Regions from separate parts of the Marinomonas sp. CT5 genome, predicted to be linked through region 2. Evidence: riboswitches for the same ligand, from Rfam matches in the RefSeq annotation. Region 2 holds a riboswitch; the other holds the start of a gene.
The links. A riboswitch is a leader RNA that binds a small molecule or an ion and turns the genes downstream of it on or off. The one in region 2 is predicted to bind FMN.
Positions count from the first base shown of each region.

Region 1: it holds a riboswitch for FMN, as region 2 does, so the genes downstream of both, C0J08_RS00615 (DMT family transporter) here and C0J08_RS07055 (6,7-dimethyl-8-ribityllumazine synthase) in region 2, are expected to answer to the same signal.

Region 1 covers NZ_CP025572.1:132,242-135,663, forward strand. Annotated here, with positions in the region: gene rarD (EamA family transporter RarD) at 163-1,074, opposite strand; FMN riboswitch at 1,246-1,423, shown strand; gene C0J08_RS00615 (DMT family transporter) at 1,546-2,475, shown strand; gene C0J08_RS00620 (EamA family transporter) at 2,628-3,422, shown strand, end outside.
Region 2 covers NZ_CP025572.1:1,494,264-1,497,685, forward strand. Annotated here, with positions in the region: gene C0J08_RS07050 (leucine-rich repeat-containing protein kinase family protein) at 1-1,105, shown strand, start outside; gene C0J08_RS07055 (6,7-dimethyl-8-ribityllumazine synthase) at 1,205-1,696, opposite strand; FMN riboswitch at 1,818-1,969, opposite strand; gene C0J08_RS07060 (MliC family protein) at 2,497-2,862, shown strand; gene cobJ (precorrin-3B C(17)-methyltransferase) at 2,988-3,422, shown strand, end outside.

The DNA.
Region 1 (3,422 bases), 1.4 Mb from region 2:
CAACGGGTTGCCACGAAGCTTCCTTGTTAATGACGTCATATAATCAATCTTTACAAATCATGGCGATCGCTTGAAAAAGCGCTAGGGAAGAAGAAAAACATCGTCAAACAAGCGAAGTATGATTGTTTACATCTTCACTTGTTTGCACTGTCGGATGGGAAATTAAGGTGTCTCTTGGTCGATAAGGCTTGTTGCCTTGGTTTTTCTAATACGTCGAATAGAGTCGGCGATGAGCATAGCAAGCGCCGACCAAATCAACACAAAGGTCGTGAGCTTTTCTGGGCTAAGTGGCTCGTCATACAAAAATACCGCTAGAATAAACATGCCTGTTGGGCCTATGTATTGGAAGAAACCAAGGGTCACGAGACTGACCCTATTCGCCGCAGCCGCAAAGCACATGAGTGGAACCATGGTGATGGGGCCCGAAGCGAACAGCAGCCAATTGACAGTGCTGGTGTTTTCGAACATGTTCGCACTGGGTGAGTCGCTCAGCATTAAATAGGCAAAGGCAAAAGGCAGCAAAATTGCCGTTTCAATCGCCATCCCCGTGAAACTGTCTACGGCCACCTTTTTACGAACTAAGCCATAAAAACCAAAGGTCGTTGCAAGGATAAGCGCAACCCAAGGCAAAGAGCCAAATTGAATCACTTCAAAAGCGACCGCGCAAAAACATAGAACCACGGCGGCTTTTCTGACTCTGTCTAACTTATCTTTAAAGAAAATAACACCTAATAAGATGCTGATCAGAGGGTTGATGTAATAACCCAAACTGGCACTGAGTATTTGATTATTTTGTATCGCCCAAATAAAAATCCCCCAGTTAAAAGCGATCAGCGCGGTGGAAATTAACATGGCGCCTAGTGTTTTAGGGGAGCGCAATACTACTTTTAGGGCGTCGGTATAGCGTAATAGGACGATTAATATCATCACCAGCAGACAAGACCAAATAACCCGATGAGCAAGAATTTCTTGAGCGGGAATGAACGACATTTCTTTAAAATAGATGGGAGCAATGGCCCACAAAGTGAACGCGGTTAATGCGTAAAAGATGCCGCTTTTCGAGGAGTTCTGCATTGATGTCATCCTGCTCAATGAATTATCTGGGGGTAAAGAGTGTATATGAATGAGACGCAACTAGGCACATTTTTTATTGCATTAGAAATAGACTATTTCAGTCATGTACACAGTGAACGTATTGCCTAAGCTGGGGGATGGGGTTAAAGTTAAAGCTGAATTTACACATTAATCGAACTTCGGGGCGGGGCGAAATTCCCCACCGGCGGTGATTTGCTTGATTGAATAATCCAGTAAATAGCCCGCGAGCGCCTTGTTGCTTAAAGATATGTCTTTTTAGCAATAAGGGTCAGCAGATCTGGTGAGACTCCAGAGCCGACGGTTACAGTCCGGATGATAGAAGATCGACCAAGTCTTAGTGGCACCTAATTTCCTTAGGGGCTTCTGTTCTGTTGTTTTTGTGGCGACAGACACCTTGGTACTATTCGTTCTCATCACCCCTGTGCATCTTATTATTTGGAGAAACCAAAGATGGCAGGAACATTCTTTATCATGATCGCGTGCTTCACGTGGGCACTTGATACCTTAATTCGTTATCCTCTATTGGGTGCGGGTTATTCCACTCTGCAAATTGTTTTAATCGAACACCTTACCTTAGTGCTGTTTGTCGCCCCATTGCTGTGGCGTTATCGTCATGTCTATCGTCATATGTCGATAGGTGGCTTTTCGTGTTTGTTCTTTATTGGTGGTATTGGTTCGGCCATGGGAACCTTGGCTTTTACCGAAGCTTTCCACTATTTGAATCCCACCGTGGTGATTTTGCTGCAAAAGCTTCAGCCGATTGTGGCGATTTTACTCGCCTATTGGTTGCTTAAAGAACGCATCGAAGGGCATTTTGTGCAATGGGCAGCGGTCATATTATTAGGCAGTTTTGTGATGATGTGGCCGGATTTGCGTCAACTTGGTGATGCCCAATGGCATTATTCAAATGACACGACGAGTATTCTAAAAGGCTATGGTTATACCTTGATTGCGGTTGTTGCGTGGGGCGCAGCAACCGTGTGTGGTAAGTATTTATCCCATCAACACATGCCGGCCAATGCGATCATGTCTGGCCGTTTTGTGGCGGGATTATTGGTGTTATTACCGCTTGCATTAGCTCAGTCTGATACCTTAATCGCCATGAAACCTGTCGATCTTAGTTTGGCCGTTGCCATGGCGTTGCTCAGTGGTTTTATTGGTATGTGGTTCTACTACCAAGGTTTAAAAACCGTACCTGCGCAACTGGCTACCTTGGCGGAACTGTCCTTCCCAGTATTCGCAGCCGCCATCAACTGGTTGTTCCTCGACATGGGCTTAACCGGCTACCAAATTATCGGCGGCTTGATGCTCATCCTCGGCAACATTGGCTTGCGTATGAAAGAACTGAGAAGAGAAGAATTGACGCCAGCGGTTCAGTAGTTTTTCTAACTTCCTTTCAAATGGTCTGGTAGATGATCTACTGGACCATTTTCGAATTTAATTCTTGTCCTTTTTGACCCTGCGGTCTGCCCTCGTTTCGATTAAATTCCGATTTCATAATGCTTGTATCAAATTTAATGGTGGTAAGTATTATGACGTTTAAAGACAGTATCTTGGCTCTCGTTATTATCTTCGCTTGGGGCTTAAACTTTGTGGTGATTGCTTTTGGCCTTGGCGAAGTGCCACCATTGTTGTTGGGTGGGTTACGCTTTTTGGCGGTAGCGGCGATTGGTTGTTTGTTGGTTAAACGGCCAAATATTCCGCTGAAGTGGTTGTGCATTTATGCGCTGCCGATGGGGTTCATGCAGTTTGCCTTTTTGTTTGTGGCGATGGCGAATGGAATGCCCGCAGGATTGGCGTCTTTGGTGTTGCAGTCTCAGGCTTTGTTTACCATGGTATTTGCTTTGTTATTTTTGCAAGAAGGCGTGCGTATTCATCAGGTGCTAGCGATTGTTTTGGCAGGTAGTGGTTTGCTGATGATTGCGGTTGTGTCTGGTGTGGGCGATATGACGTTGTTTGGCTTTATCCTGACTCTGTTTGCCGCAGCGAGTTGGGCAATGGGTAATATCAGTGCTCGAGCAATGAGTCAGAAAGGGTATTCGGTAAATGTAAATGTGGTTATTTGGAGTGCGTGGGTGCCACCCTTACCTTTTTTTGTCTGTTCGTGGTTTATGGAAGGGCCTGAGTTGATCTATTCGAGTTTGCTTCATATCAGTTGGGTGTCTTTTGGTGCTTTGGTTTATCTTGCCTTGGTGGCGACGATTTTGGGGTATTCTCTTTGGGGGTATTTGATGAGTCGTTATCCTGCGAGTCAGGTCGCACCTTTGACCTTAGGGGTTCCTATCGTGGGTTTGACTTTTGCGGCCGTCATATTGGGCGAAAGCTTA
Region 2 (3,422 bases):
TCAGCTATGCGATTTACCAGAAGATTTATCCCGACTAAAAAAACTTCGGATACTGTTTTGTTCGAATAATCGTTTTACGCATCTGCCAGAGGTTCTTGGGCAGTGTGAAAACTTGGAGATGATTGGTTTTAAAAATAACCAAATATCAAGCGTATCTTCCTTGTCTTTGCCCACACAGACTCGTTGGCTTATTTTGACGGATAACGAGATTGCCTTCCTACCTGATGACTTTGGTAAGTTGGTTCGACTGCAAAAACTGGCGCTGGCGGGTAATCGCTTAACGTCTCTTCCAGACTCCATAGTGCATTGTCAAAAATTAGAGCTCATACGTTTGTCGGCAAATCAGCTGGTGGCTTTTCCTGATGCATTATTAGCACTACCGCGTTTGGCTTGGCTGGCATTTTCAGGTAATCCATTCTGTGCAGAGCGTGATCCGCATAATGAATTTAAAACCGTATCATTTCGAGACTTAGACTTGCATCAGGTATTAGGGCAGGGCGCATCTGGGGTTATTTCTCTTGCCACATGGAAAGAAAACACCTTTAACTTTTCAGATTCGGTTGCGGTAAAAGTTTTCAAAGGTGAGGTGACCAGTGACGGTTACCCTGAAGATGAGCTGGATGCGTGCCTTGCTGTTGGTAGTCACGATAATTTAGTTCAACCTCTTGCCAAGGTGACAGAGCAGGATTGTTCCGCTCTTGTAATGGAACTCATCCCTGCCCATTATACAAATTTAGGCAAACCGCCCAGCTTGGAGTCTTGCACTCGGGATACTTTTGCTGATGATCAACAATTTTCAATTGATAAAATTGCCCGAATTATTGAACAAGTGGATCAGCTGGTGTCACACTTTTGTAGCAAAAAAATCAGTCACGGAGACTTATATGCCCACAATACTCTGATCAATGAAGAAGGGCATATTTTGTTTGGCGATTTTGGGGCGGCTTCAAAATATGCCAATTTATCAGCTAATCAACAGCGCGGGATTGAGCGCATAGAGCGACGTGCCTTTGGTTTTTTTATTGATGATATGCTGGGGTTATGTGTTCAAGAGGATAGAAATACGGAGCTTTATCAATTACTTCGATCTCATGCTTTTTCATAGCAAGAGAGCTTTATGCTAAGTGATGGCGCAAACTAAAACGCCGAGCATCTTTTTGTGATGCTCGGCGTTTTTTACGAACGGATCAAACTCTAGAAATGCTTAAAGCATTTGTTTCGCTTTCTCTGTTAAGCGAATGGTTTGGTCACAAGCATTGGCCAGTTCAACCCCTTTCTTAACAAAATGGCGACTGAAATACTCTTTGTGCTCGTCATGTTCGTGGAAATTGTGCGGTGTCAGTACGGCTGTTAGTACTGGTACTTCTGTTTCCAATTGCACTTGCATTAAAGCATTACAAATCGTGGAAGCAACGAAATCATGACGATAAATACCGCCATCTACCACTAGGGCTGTACCTGCTATCGCAGAGTATTGTCCACTTTTGGCTAGCAGTTTTGCTTGTAATGGAATTTCGTAACCACCAGGAACGGGAATAACGTCAATTAATGAAGCATCATAACCGCGAGCGATAAGTTCGTTTTTAAAGCCATCAACACATTTTAGAACGATGTCTTCGTGCCAAGAAGCGTGAAGAATTGCAATGCGTTTTGTGGCTGGAGTGAATTCAATGTTATTCGTTGAGCTCTGATTCATTTTTACATCCTAATATTGCTAAGGTGAATCAGGGCGAACGGGCAGGCAAATACGCCACTATAAAAGGGCATACCTTCAATCTGACACAGCAAAAAAACCATGTCAATATAGGTTTTGTCTGACGCGCTCTCTATCATCCGGACTGTAACCGTCGGCTCTGGAATTACACCAGATCTGCTGACCCTAAAAGATAACAATCTTAAAGGCGCTCGCGGGCTTAGAAATAGATTCTTTACCGCCGGTGGGGAATTTCACCCCGCCCCGAGAACGAAGTCGGATAAATCCGACCTGTGGAATATACTTGTTTTATACCTTAAGTGTCAAAGCGTAACGAATTTTCAATTGTGTTGGTTTTGTGACTATTTAATTGTTTGCGAGATGTTAAGGAAGGTGCGAACAAGTCCTCTTGTCTCAGCATGTGGATAAAAGCCTGTTATTCGAGGCGAGTAGCGAATGTAAATAGTGGTTCTATTTTCGAGGTGCTCAACAAAGAATGCAGGCTTTTAGGCCATGCCCTGCGGGTCTTTCAGAGAAAACGCCACATGTCGTTGCGACTCTTTGAAAGGTACCTACATTCCTTCAGAGTCGCGCCTTATTTGACGATTTCTCTGAAAGACTGAGGCTTAGTAGACTTATTCGCACCTTCCTTAAGTAACAAAAAGTAACTAATAACAAATATTGCTTAGGTAGAGCTAATTATCTGGCCCGATATAATATGAACTGATAGTGTCGTAGGTGTTTATTGAAATGACCTTTTGGTCAGGATTAGGTTGTTAACGTTTTGAATGGAGTCTCATAGAGTGCAGATTAAAAAGTTTCTGTTACAAATTGTTTTCGTTGGTATTGCCTTCTTTGGAGTTACAGCTTGTAGTTCTATACACAAAGATACGGCTTTAGATGATGGTTCATATGAATTAGAAGATATCGATCAGACCAATTCAGCCGACTATCTTTGTGACAACGCGCCATTGAATATATTCTTTCATGCAGATCAAGCCAAGATGTCTTGGAAGGACAAAAGTTATTTGTTGACTCATGCTGTTAGTGCGTCTGGCTCATTTTACTTGGGTGAGGGCTTGTCCTTTTGGATTCATGGTGACGAAGCTGAGTTAGAGTTTAATACTCAAGAGAAAGCGCATTGTCATTTGGTTCGTATTGAATCTTAATCACCACCTTGTTACCTGAGCATTGCTCACTTTAAATCGTGGTGTTTTCATCCCGTCATAATTGCAATCCGTGTACAATGGTCTCATTCGCGCACCTAAGCGCTTGATTATATTGTAGAGATTCGATGAGCAAGTTATTTGTAATGGGTATGGGGCCCGGTGATTTGGGCTTAGTTGCACCAAACGCCACTAAAGCCTTGAGCGTATGCAGCGATTGGGTTGCTTATGGCTATTATTTAGATCTATTAGGCGAACTCAGTGAGGGCAAAACCTTCCATAACTTACCACTTGGTGAAGAGATAGGGCGCGCCCGCTTAGCCCTTGATTTGGCTTCGCAAGGTAAAAGCACAGCCTTGATTTCCAGTGGTGATATTGGCATTTATGCCATGGCGACTTTGGTGTTTGAATTGCTGGATATGCAATTGCAAGGCAAAGAAGACCATCCAGAATGGTTGGATGTCGATATGGAAGTCATTCCGGGTATATCTGCAATGCAAGCGGGTGCCAGTCGAGTTGGGGCCATGCTTGGTCATGATTTCTGTACCATCTCTCTCTCCGAT